Regions from separate parts of the Agarivorans gilvus genome, predicted to be linked through region 4. Evidence: predicted binding sites of a transcription regulator. Region 4 holds the regulator's gene; each other region holds the start of a gene.

Region 1 (3,139 bases), 480 kb from region 4:
GAACAGCGAATGGCACGAGCTACCCAATTGCAAAAACAAGCCATTGCTCAGGGTAAATCGCCGCAGTGCCTGCGCCCAGCCAGTTTTAATGACTAAGGTGTCTATTCGTTTGGCTAATGCTGGTGATGCGCTCGCGATATGTCGCGTGCAGCGCTTAAGCTGGCAGCATTTACACAGTGATTCATTAACTGTACATATGTTGGAAGCCTTGCCGGTTGCTGAGCATTTTCTGGCTTGGCAACAGCGGCTTGACAGCGCCGCTTATCAAACCTGGGTTGTCGAACAAGCGGAATTGATGGGATTTATCTGCCTGCAACAACAAGCGCAATGCCAAGAACTCAGTGCCCTATATCTGTTACCAGAGTGGATTGGCCAAGGCTTCGGCAAAGCTTTATTAAAACATGCTTGTGAGCAAACCAAGGCGCAGCACTTATATTGCTGGGTAATGCAAGATAACCAGCACGCTCAAGGTTTCTATCGCCATTTGGGCTTTGATTTTACTGGTGAGCAACAGCAGCTCTATTTTGCCGGGCAAGCTTATTCACAAAAAAAAGCCCATTTAACGCTTCGTCAAGGGCATTTTTGATCGCTTTATGTTAACCTTTTAGCTTCATTTATTGATTAGATTTAAGAGTTCAAATGAGCGATAAATATCAAGGCGCAGCAGCGCAGGCGAGTTACGGTTACGGTCTTCAAATTGGTGAACAAATTGAACGTGCCGCATTCGACGGACTAGAAGTTAATGCCATGCTTGATGGCATTCGTGATGTTATGCAAGGCGAGCAACCGCAACTAGATGAAGCGGTTATCGGTGCAGCATTTCAAGAAATCACTAAGCAAATCGAAGCTAAAAAAGCAGAGCAGCATAAAGAAGCCATGGCTGAAGGCGAGAACTTCTTGGCTGAAAATGCTAAGCGCCCTGAGATCAACAAAACTGAGACTGGCCTACAGTACGAAGTATTGGTTGAAGGTGACGGTGAAAGCCCTAGCGCAACCAGCAAGGTACAAGTTCACTATGAAGGTACTTTGATTTCTGGTGAAGTATTCGACAGCTCTGTACAACGTGGTCAACCTGCCGAATTCCCTGTAAATGGTGTAATTAAAGGTTGGACAGAAGCACTACAGCGCATGAAAGTGGGTGACAAGTGGAAGCTTTACGTACCTCATGAGCTAGCCTATGGTTCACAAGGTGCTGGTGCGGCCATCCCTCCTTTTGCGGCTCTAGTATTTGAAGTTGAGTTGCTAGCTGTATTAGCTTAGACATCAACTGTCAGAAAAAACCGGCGAAAATCGCCGGTTTTTTTATGCGCCAAGTTTGTGCGCTTTTGTTCTAAGTTAGTGAATTTATTAAAAAAATACGAATACTCCTTTAGAGGTAAAGATTTTTATAAGTTAATGATTTGTAGTGTTAAAAAAATGTGATCTGGATCTTGGCACGACCTTGGCAACCCTGAGTGTGTAGCAACATTTTGGTTCTACCTCGATTGGTAGTTTTGCAGTAGCAGGAGCAAGGAATGCACAAATTTAGCCCTAAGCGTTTTAGTCACATCATTAAAGCCAGCATCAGCGCTGCCTTAATCAGTAGTAGTGTGGTGGCTTATAGTCACGCCGAAATAGGCGAGCCGGAAAAAGAAGATCTTAAGTTTGGCTTTATTAAATTAACCGATATGGCACCTTTGGCGATCGCCTATGAAAAGGGCTATTTCGAAGACGAAGGATTGTACGTTCAGTTAGAGGCTCAAGCCAACTGGAAGGTGCTGCTTGACCGCGTTATCACCGGTGAATTAGATGGTGCCCACATGCTAGCAGGGCAACCGCTAGGTGCCACTATTGGTTTTGGTACTAAGGCTGACATTATTACTGCCTTTAGTATGGATTTAAACGGTAATGCGATTACCGTGTCTAATGACATTTGGGCGCAAATGAAGCCCCACGTTCCGCATGAAGATGGCAAGCCTGTTCACCCGATTAAGGCCGATGCGCTTAAGCCAGTTGTTGATAGCTATATTAAACAGGGCAAGCCCTTCAACATGGGAATGGTGTTCCCAGTCTCGACTCACAATTATGAACTGCGTTACTGGCTGGCTGCCGGTGGCATTCATCCTGGCTACTATGCGCCACACAAGGGTGATACCTCAGGAAAAATTGATGCCCAAGCGCTACTTTCGGTCACTCCACCACCACAAATGCCATCCACCATGGAAGCGGGCACCATTTACGGCTATTGCGTAGGTGAACCTTGGAACCAACAAGCGGTATTTAAAGGTATTGGCGTACCGGTAGTAACCGATTACGAAATTTGGAAAGACAATCCAGAGAAAGTATTTGGTGTAAGCAAAGCTTGGGCCGATGAATACCCAAATACCCATATTCGAGTGGTTAAGGCGATGATCCGTGCTGCCAAGTGGTTGGACGATGAGAACAATAAGAATCGCCCCGAAGCGGTTAAAATCTTGTCAAAAAGCCAATATGTTGGGGCCGACTACGAGGTTATTGCTAACAGCATGACGGGAACCTTTGAATATGAAAAAGGTGATAAGCGAGAGGTGCCGGATTTCAACGTATTCTTTCGTTATAACGCGACTTACCCCTACTACAGTGACGCTATTTGGTACTTAACCCAAATGCGCCGCTGGGGACAAATTTCTGATAGCAAGCCCGACTCGTGGTACATGGATATCGCTAAGAAGGTGTATCGCCCAGATATCTATGCGCTAGCCGCTAAAGAGTTAATTGCAGAAGGTGTCATTGAGGCCAGTGCGTTTCCAGACTTTGCCACTGAAACCGGCTTCAAGCCACCGCAAAAGCATTTCATTGACAACATTGTTTACGATGGAACACAGCCCAATGCTTATTTAGATAAATTTGCCATTGGCCTAAAACAAGACGACACCCTTTAAGTTATCGGTTAAGTGAGCGCTTGGTGGCGTGTATGCTCACCAAGCGCAATAGGAGTGGTAGTGATGAAAGATAAATTAATTCATTCATTAGAAACGGTGGGTTTAAGCCCAATGGTTCCGTTGGTTCGTCTTGCTAGCGGTGAAAACCCCAAGCAGCAATTGAGTGACATCTTTGAGCGCCTTGGCTTACCGATATTGGCCATTGTAGTATTTTTGCTGCTGTGGAGTGTATCGGCCGC
Region 2 (3,139 bases), 1.5 Mb from region 4:
AAACTTCTCGATGGGCAACAATTCATTATTATTCGAAGGCGAAACAATACGCACGCAGCCCGCAAAACGAGAGCTGGGTTTATGCTCAATCAAACAAAATCGTGAATACTCATCAAATTCATCCTGCTCCATTCCATCTTCACGGATCGGTTCAAAATTAAGCTCTTCGCAATATACATCATGGCGGATCCGAAATGCTTCTTTTACTGTATCGGGCTCATAAGCCACTACTGGGCGTAAATATTCAGAAAAATGCTGAGCAATTAACTTCGCCTCACGCTTAACCAATAGCGAAATACCTCCCCTTACTACGGCTCCAATATAAGGGTAAGATGCGAGATTTTTGACATATTTATTACGAATCATAATTGGCTCTCAAAGTTTGAAATTAATCAAAACACCAGATTCAAATTATTATTAGTTTAGATAGGTTTGATAAAAAAAGCGCAGACAGAGCTGCGCTTTTTATTATTATGCTACACATTAAGCAGCTTTATTCATTATTATGCGCGGCGGCGAATAGACGCTAAGCCTAACAAACCTAAACCAAAGATAGCTAAGGTACCTGGCTCAGGAACACGAGCTGCCGAGATAGCAAAGCCAGCTTGTAACTCATTGGTTTTTTGTTCTTCTGTTAAGAAGCCAATACAAGTTGCAGCGTCACCACAATCGATATCATCCAGCACTGTTAAACCCTGAAGACGAGTAGTCAAGGTATACTCATACTCATTATACCCATCGAATGGGATAGTAAAGCTGTTAGTCAAGTAGATATCCCCATCCACCACTTGATAAGTCACGTCTGGCCCCAATACCAAAGTAAATAAGTCAGAACAACCAGCTACGTTAATCCCCTCTTCGCCCACTAAAGTATCACCATATTTACAAACACCACCAGTGGGTGTGTTATAAGTTTCTTCAAAAATAACAGCAAATTGAAGCACGGGAGCAATAAGCTCGGGGCCCACTACGGGTGCGGTAGGTGTTAAAAACAAACCATCAAATAATGTAGCCGCAACCAAAGTATCACCGGTTACACCCCAGTTTTCATGGGTAAGGCCGGTACCTGTTGCAAAATCTAAGGTGCCAACACCATCAACAACGCTGGTAGTTACTGAATCAGATTGCGCCTCACCAATTTCCAAAGCGCTACGCGGGTTGCCTGAACCATAGGGGGCCCCCCAGGTTAGAGTTTTAGGTAACTCACCACCAAATAAATCTTCAACATCAAATACATCTAAGGTTGCCCCTGTAGCATCGATACCTGAAGGATCAATAGAATCAGTACTGGAAGTCCATTGATCAAAGCCGGCATCATTAAGATATGTCCAGTCGGTAATCAGAAAAGCGTTAGCAGAAATGCTTGCCACACTTAAGCCTGCCGCTAAACAAGTTAATTTAAATTTATTCATATCGCCCATCCATTTGGTCATCACTAGTCGAGATACAAACCTAGTAAAGCAATTGCAATGCCAACTTTAAAAACCTTTATTTATCAGTTACATAAAACAAAGCAAATAAAAACTTGTCATTAGAATGTAAAATAAATCGACACTGCTAGCAGCCACTGACTAAGGCCTGAGTATAGCCATTATTTCAAAACGATCTTCTTGGCAATATTAAACATTAAACGCTGTAAAGGATTTCGATTGCCCATAGGGCGCCAGGTTTTTTTAAACTTGTTACGATAAGCATCAAAGTGAATGCCGTAAGGAGCGGTAACCAACTCACCTCGGTTTAACAAAATCTTAAGCACATAAGTGCCTGCCACTCCGCCGCACAGCTTGACAGCCATCGGCGTGGACGGACCTTTTTTAGCATGAAAATCTGCTCTACTCGGATCAACCAAATAAGGCCGTTGTAACATGGCGGGCGAAAGGCCAATTAGAAACTTGATGTACTGTTCATTTTCACTTTTAGCATCTTCAAAACGAAAGTACTCTTCATAACTCATGCCTCCCGGCATAAAGCAGAGAAAAGCGCAGCCCATACCTAAAGGTGCGGCAGTCACCAAAGGGATATTTTTTTCTAAACACTTTTTAAACACCAACTTTCGAGCTTCCAAAGCGAAAAAATCTAGGCTATCAACATAAACATCCACACCGTCTAAAAACTCATCGACATTATGCTCGAATATGCCTTCAGGAAATGACTTAAGCTCCGCTTCAGGATTTATATCTAAGCAAATTTTTTCCATAACTTTGACCTTTGCTTGACCAACGGTCGACATAAAAGCACCGGCTTGACGATTAAAGTTATGCACTTCATATTCATCGAAGTCAGAGATATGAAACTTACCTATCCCTAAACGCGCTAAGGTGACAATGTGTTCGCTGCCCACACCACCGGCGCCAGCCATGGCAACCCGTTTTCCCCTAAGCACTTGTTGCTCGGCTTCTGTTATCCAACCAATATTTCTAGAAAAGGCATCTTGGTAGTTAAAACTCATCACTTAATGTCCCTATCATATCTGTCTGAGTACAAGGGTACTCCAGTCATTTTTACTCTAAGCAATTTGCCTTAGCTAGAGCTAAAAATTAAGATGAAAGCCTAGTTTAAGGAAGTATCCTCTATGAAAATCACCTTGGTTCTGATCATTAGCTTGGTTTCATCACTGTTTAGTGTAGAAGCTTCCAGCGCACTTGCTGATACTATTGAAAAAGTGAAGCCCTCAGTGGTAGGCATCGGCACCTATAACCGCTTAAACTCCCCTCGCGCCAACCTTCGCGGCACCGGTTTTGTTATAGCAGACCATTTAGTGGCCACCAATGCCCATGTATTACCAGAGAGCCTCAATCAACAACAAAAGGAAAAACTAGTCATATTTATTGGCCAAGGACGCTCCCCTGAAATACGCTTTGTTAGCTTAGTTGCCAGCGATACAGAGCATGATTTAGCCATATTAAGAGTAGAAGGCCAAGCCTTACAAGCATTAACTCTCTCCCAGCAAAAGGTAAGAGAAGGTGAATTATACGCATTCACCGGCTTTCCCATTGGTGCAGTGCTAGGGCTTTATCCGGTAACTCATCGCGGTATCATTTCCAGTATTACGCCAGTGGTTATCCCGGCGCGCAATGCAAATGAATTAAGCCTAGCCCAACTAAAAAGGCTTAAGTCTCCCTATAATATTTATCAGTTA
Region 3 (3,139 bases), 300 kb from region 4:
TACGTAGACAAGTATTTGAGCGGGATAATAATCGCTGTGCTTGTTGCGGGGCTTCGCCAGCGCATGACCCTAATACCGTACTTCATGTGGATCACATCAAACCGCGCTCAAGTCATCCTGAATTGGCCTTAGATATCGATAATTTACAAATATTATGCGCAGCATGTAACTTGGGAAAATCCAACCTCTCGCAGCGAAAATGGCGTGAGTAAGTAGTTAAGCACAGTGAGCAGCAGGTAATGAAAAACAGCCTTTCCACAGCGGTAGTCCAAGCGATGGCAGATAGTTTGCTGGCCGTTTACCCAGATTTTAAGCGTGAGCATTTTGTGGCTTTAGCCAGCGATGGGCTGGCCAGCTTAGAGCTTAAACAACGAGTGCAGCATATTATTAATGCCTTAGTGCAGCACCTGCCGCAGGACTTTGCCCATAGCGCCAAGTTATTAACCGCCTTGCCAGACTATTGGGATGCCTTGCCAGAAGCTGAGCGAATGAGCGGCTTTGCGGTGTGGCCCTTAATTGACTATGTTGCCGTTGCCGGTCTTGAGCAACCGCAATTAGCCTATACGGTGCTGGCGGCTTTAACGCCTCGCTTTAGCGCCGAGTTTGCTATTCGTCCTTTTATCGAGCGTTACCCAGAACAAAGCTGGCGGCAGTTATTGGTTTGGAGCCAGGCTGAAGACGAGCATTTGCGGCGTTTAGCCAGTGAAGGCTGTCGCCCACGTTTGCCTTGGGGCAAACAACTAAAGGACTTAATTGCCGATCCTAGCCCAATATTACCGATAGTAGATGCACTAAAAGATGATGCTAGCTTATACGTGCGTCGTTCGGTGGCCAATAATTTGAATGACATTAGCAAAGACCACCCAGAGTGGGTGCTAGATTTATGTCAGTCTTGGCTGGCTAATGCGAGCAAGCCGCGCCAATGGCTGATTAAACATGCAACCCGAAGTTTAATAAAACAAGGCCACCCGAGAAGCTTTACCTTATTGGGTTACACTGCGAAGCCCGCGCTAGTAGTGGAAGAGTTTGCCTTATTGAACCAGCAAGTGAAGCAGGGGCAGGCGCTCACTTTTGGTTTTGCCCTGCGAGCTACCCAGCCACAGCAAAACTGGGTGGTAGATTACGCCGTACATTTCATGAAGGCCAATGGCCAGAAGGCTGCCAAGGTATTTAAGTTAAAAAATATAGCCTTAACCAAAGATGAGTGTTTTGCTATGGAAAAAAGCCATTCTTTTAAGCCAATTTCTACTCGTAACTATTATGCTGGAGAGCATTCTGTTGCCCTGCATGTAAACGGGCAGGAAGTGGCGAGAAGGACATTTTACCTGGAGGATTAAGCTGCACCTGACTGTCAACGTTTTTTACAGTGTATGCCATATTGTATGTTCATTTATTAGAGTCGTTGCTCCAATTGCATGATTTGTATGATCTTTTGAAAGTTGGTTCGGTTCCTGCTTAACGGCTTGGTCAATTTATTATGCTTGTTTGTAATTGTTTGAAAAATATTAATATAATTTCATTTGTGTTATTTTTGAGCAAGTGCTGTACTGATAGGAAAAGTTTTTATGTATTTGGGGATTTCTCGTCGTTTGCTTAGTCTGGCTGCTGCATGGGCATTTTCACTTAGCGCTCAGGCCGGCGTGCTTAATGACTACAACCTCATTTTGACCGGTGATTACCACTACCAAGGTGGTGAAGTAGAAGGCCGTACGCTGTTAGGTGGTAGTTTAAACGCAGCTGGGCATTCGCCAACTTTTGCTATTCGTGAAACCACTAGCGTGGGTGTAGACAGTGTGACCATAGTAGGGGATGTCAATGCTTCTAACATTAACCTCAACGCCGGTAGCTTAAGTTATGGCGGTGCTTACAATGTTGCGGGTAATGTTAACCTTAATGGTGGCGGTAGCTCCGTTCAAAGCATTAATGCGGTTAACCCATTCGATTTGGCTGCGACCTTTGCGGCGGTGGAGGCGGAGCTGCGTGCGGACTCTGCCTATTTCGCCAGCCTGCCAAGTAACGCAGTATTAAACGGTAGCCACTTGTCTTATAGCGGTAGCCAAGACCTTGCGGTATTTAATGTCGATTTCGCCGACATCTTCGCCCAGAACAACAATTTGTCTTTAGATGCAGGCATGGCTGAAACCGTAGTGATTAATGTGACGGGCTATGACGTTGATATTGCTGGTGGCGTAAACTTAACCGGCAATGGTTTTACCAAACAAAGCGACGCCAACAACCTAGGGGCCAGCAATATTCTTTGGAATTTCGTTGAGGCCGAATCTATAGACTTTAATAACTTGGCTGTGGTGGGTTCGGTACTTGCCTTGGACGCCGACATCACTGGCGGCGCGGTATTTGATGGCAGTGTAGCGGCGCAGAGTTATAGCGGCGCGCGCGAGTTCCATAGCCATGGCTTTGATTGGCAGCAACCGCAATTATTACCGGCTTTACCCCCTGCACCAGTCAGCGAAAGCTCCAGCTTAATGTTATTGCTAATGGGCTTGTTGTTGGTGGCTTTATCGCGGTGGCGTCATCGTTAGTCGGTCACTTTGTTTTATAGAAGGCCTCAAGATTGAGGCCTTTTTTGATGGTGCAACCCGTCTTAAATAGGGTTTTGGCTAGGGCGAGTTAGTTTTAATTATTTATGAGCCTATAAGAGCAAAAGCTTCTTTGCTGTATGTGTTTCGAACTAGTCGATTGATAGCGTCAGCTGATAGTGCTGATTTTGCCCTGACGGCGATATACTTTTCTTTGCTGGCCTAAGAAAAGTATACAAAAGAAAGGCCACCCCGCATCTTCTTAATTCCTGCGTTGCTCATCAAACAGCGCGCCTGCGCAACTCGCTTCGCTCAAACAGTGCTCGGCTTTATCGCTGTTTGGCTGCGCTACTCGGCGAAGATGAAGGGACTCGGTGTGGCTATCTTCAGTGTTATTCAAAGCTAGTGGTTAGTTCTACCCAGTCTTGATATTTGGTTCTTGGTATGTTCATTTTTAACAGCTCAAGGCCTATCATATCGAATGTATTAATACTATGCCCGTGTTTGTAAGATTTCGATATGTTATCTAAAAATTCCGGTGCCTCCGTTTTTATTAACAAGTTTAGCTGAGTTGCCCATAAGCCTCGATAGTCGACTTCGTA
Region 4 (3,139 bases):
ATATTTGTTTATCGTTAAGTTTTTCAGCAACTTGAGACAGGGTGTTGAGGTGTTGCTGACACTGGTCTTCGGGAACCAATAAGGCGAAGATTAAATCGACGGGTTGATTATCGATGGAGTCAAAGCTGATTGCAGGATCGCAGCGTAAGAAAACCGCAGTGGCTTGGTGTTCACTAGCAATTCGCCCATGGGGAATCGCAATACCTTGGCCAATACCGGTGCTGCCCATTTTTTCTCTGTTTAACAAGCTCTCAAAAATACTCTGAGCAGTCATGTCTAATTGACTGGCTGCCAGTTCGCTAATGATTTCAAGGGCGCGTTTTTTTGAGGAACATTGAACTGCACGTTGCGTGCAGTTCAAATTTAGTACTTTATTTAGTTGCATTAGGGTGACTAGTGTTTAGTGAGTTTTTCTTTGTGTTTGATAACCTGGCGATCAAGTTTGTCGATCAGGCTATCAATGGCGGCGTACATGTCGGTGTGTTCTGAAGTGGCAAACACTTCTCCACCATTTAAATGCAGGGTGGCTTCAGCAATCTGATTCAGTTTCTCCACATTTAAGATGACATGAACATTGTTTATTTGTTCGAATCGTCGGGTTAGTTTGGCAAATTTAGTGTGGACATACTCTTTTAAAGACTCAGTTATTTCTACGTGGTGTCCGGTAAGATTAATTTGCATAGATTTCGTCCCCTGTTATTGGCCTTAGATAAGGCTTTTTCGTTGGTTAGAAGGTGGAATTGCTAACGACTCTCGGTATTTAGCAATGGTACGTCTTGCCACCTTGATCCCCTGATCTGCCAAAATATCAGCAATTTTGCTGTCGCTAAGCGGTTTGTTGCTGTTTTCGGCAGCTACCAGTTTTTTAATTAGTGCCCTAATTGCGGTAGAAGAGCATTCGCCGCCGCCATCAGTGGTGACGTGGCTAGAAAAGAAGTATTTCAATTCAAAAATACCACGAGGCGTATGCATAAATTTCTGAGTGGTAACCCGAGAAATCGTAGATTCATGCATTTCTACAGCTTCTGCGACATCGTTCAATACCATTGGTTTCATTGCTTCTTCGCCGTACTCAAAAAAGGCTTGTTGGTGATGAACAATGCAGTTGGATACTTTTAATAAGGTTTCGTTACGGCTCTCAATGCTTTTGATAAACCATTTGGCTTCTTGCAAATGGCTGCGAATAAATTGAGTATCGTTGGCGTTGGTTGAGGTTTTACTGAGCGAGGCGTAGTGAGAATTGACGCGTAATTTAGGCATCGCATCAGGATTTAGTTCAACTACCCATCGCCCTTGGCGCTTAATCACTGATACATCCGGAATCACATATTGTGCTTGGTTGGGTTCAACCGCATTACCTGGGCGTGGTTCTAGAGTATGAATCAAACGCATTACTTCGCGTAATTGATCTTCTTTCAATTTGGTTTTACGCGACAATAAACGAAAGTCGCGATTAGCCAAGACATCAATATGATTGGTTACGATGTCTTTGGCTTCTTTTAGCCAAGGGGTATCTTCGGCAAAGCGGCCTAATTGAATCATTAAGCACTCTTGAAGAGAGCGAGCGCCAATGCCTACAGGGTCGAAGTGTTGAACACGTTTTAATACCGCTTCAATTTCATCAAGCTCGACGTCTAAATCGTTAGTTTCACTGGCACGTAAGCCTTCCAACAATTGTTCACAATCTTGGGTTAGGTAGCCGGATTCATCAATCGCATCAATAATGGCTAGCGCAATCGCTTGGTCAACCTCACTAAATGGGGTGAGTTGCATCTGCCATATTAAGTGGTCTTGCAAGGATTCTACGGTTTCACCTTGAAACAGCATATCGCTGTCTTCACTCACACCGCTACTGCCTGAGCTGGATGGCCCTGAACTGGCACTGTAAATATCGTCCCATGTGGAATCAACGGGTAAGTCATCAGAAACAGTGTCTTGGTTAATCGCATCGCCTGCTTCTAACTGGCTATTATCCACTTCGTTGTTTACACTGTTATCATTAGTTTTGTCATTAAGGGATTGAGCTTCATTAGCATCGTTGTCACTGGCGTGTGACTCATCCGCTTCGAGCAGGGGGTTGCTTTCCAGCGCCTCCTGAATTTCTTGCTGCAAATCCAGTGTTGAAAGCTGGAGTAAGCGAATCGCCTGTTGTAACTGAGGGGTCATGGTCAATTGCTGACCAAGACGCAACTGCAAAGATGCTTTCATTAACTGCCGCTGTTCCTTCTTCTTATTGTATTGTGTTTTTTTACTTGCACTTTAACTATAGCTTGAATTGTTCACCGAGATAAACTCGTTTCACGTGTTCATTTTCAAGTATTTCTTCAGGTTTCCCCGAGGCTATCAATTCGCCTTGGCTAACGATATAGGCATGTTCACAAACATCGAGAGTTTCTCTCACATTGTGATCGGTGATCAATACTCCAAGACCACGATCACGCAGGTGTTCAATAATCTTTTTTATATCGATAACAGAAATAGGATCCACGCCAGCAAAGGGTTCGTCAAGCAAAATAAACTTTGGAGCGGCGGCTAGAGCACGAGCAATTTCAACCCGGCGGCGTTCCCCACCAGACAGGCTCATGCCAAGATTTTTTCGAATGTGACCAATATGGAATTCCTCTAACAGGTCGTCCAAGGCCACTTGCTGTTGTTGTTTATCGAGATCTTTACGAGTTTCTAAGACCGCGAGTATATTTTTTTCCACAGACAAACGTCTAAATATGGAGGCTTCTTGAGGCAGGTAGCCAATCCCTTTTCGGGCACGGCTGTGCATGGCGGTGCTGGATAAGTCATCATCATCGATTAAAATCCGGCCATGATCTCGGGGAACCAAGCCCACGACCATGTAAAAGGTAGTGGTCTTACCTGCACCATTGGGGCCGAGCAAACCAACAATTTTACCGGTTTCAACGTTGAGACTTACGTCTTTTACTACCTTGCGACCCTTGTAGCTTTTGGCTAGGTTTTCAGCAATCAATGTACTCATCGTTACTGTTGTTCCTGTGGCGCAATTTCGTTGAGTTGTTGCGGTAAGAAAATGGTGGTGACGCGACTGTTTTCATCACCCTGTGCCACCATTTCTTGTTTATCGATGCTGTATTTGATCATGCTGCCTTTAACTAAGCTCTCTTCTTGT

The links. Region 4 encodes sigma-54, which starts transcription at its own class of promoters, with help from an activator protein. Its sites were predicted from a motif close to GTTGGCACGNNNNTNGNNT; they were not measured.
Region 1: AR383_RS06780 (CmpA/NrtA family ABC transporter substrate-binding protein) is a predicted target of sigma-54. The motif match lies at 1,430-1,448, and genes of this name have one in related genera.
Region 2: AR383_RS16095 (THxN family PEP-CTERM protein) is a predicted target of sigma-54. The motif match lies at 1,459-1,477, and genes of this name have one in related genera.
Region 3: AR383_RS10465 (choice-of-anchor A family protein) is a predicted target of sigma-54. The motif match lies at 1,439-1,457, and genes of this name have one in related genera.

Annotation. Positions count from the first base shown of each region.
Region 1 covers NZ_CP013021.1:1,443,824-1,446,962, reverse strand. The annotation lists gene AR383_RS06795 (M48 family metallopeptidase) at 1-96, shown strand, start outside; gene AR383_RS06790 (GNAT family N-acetyltransferase) at 89-586, shown strand; gene AR383_RS06785 (FKBP-type peptidyl-prolyl cis-trans isomerase) at 640-1,260, shown strand; gene AR383_RS06780 (CmpA/NrtA family ABC transporter substrate-binding protein) at 1,515-2,900, shown strand; gene AR383_RS06775 (ABC transporter permease) at 2,964-3,139, shown strand, end outside.
Region 2 covers NZ_CP013021.1:3,391,290-3,394,428, reverse strand. The annotation lists gene AR383_RS16100 (PEP-CTERM/exosortase system-associated acyltransferase) at 1-366, opposite strand, end outside; gene AR383_RS16095 (THxN family PEP-CTERM protein) at 504-1,412, opposite strand; gene AR383_RS16090 (ThiF family adenylyltransferase) at 1,592-2,449, opposite strand; gene AR383_RS16085 (S1 family peptidase) at 2,573-3,139, shown strand, end outside.
Region 3 covers NZ_CP013021.1:2,222,795-2,225,933, reverse strand. The annotation lists gene AR383_RS10475 (HNH endonuclease) at 1-212, shown strand, start outside; gene AR383_RS10470 (DNA alkylation repair protein) at 240-1,337, shown strand; gene AR383_RS10465 (choice-of-anchor A family protein) at 1,566-2,540, shown strand; gene AR383_RS10460 (KAP family P-loop NTPase fold protein) at 2,930-3,139, opposite strand, start outside.
Region 4 covers NZ_CP013021.1:1,926,717-1,929,855, reverse strand. The annotation lists gene ptsN (PTS IIA-like nitrogen regulatory protein PtsN) at 1-385, opposite strand, end outside; gene hpf (ribosome hibernation promoting factor) at 394-681, opposite strand; gene AR383_RS09025 (RNA polymerase factor sigma-54) at 706-2,208, opposite strand; gene lptB (LPS export ABC transporter ATP-binding protein) at 2,264-2,989, opposite strand; gene lptA (lipopolysaccharide transport periplasmic protein LptA) at 2,992-3,139, opposite strand, start outside.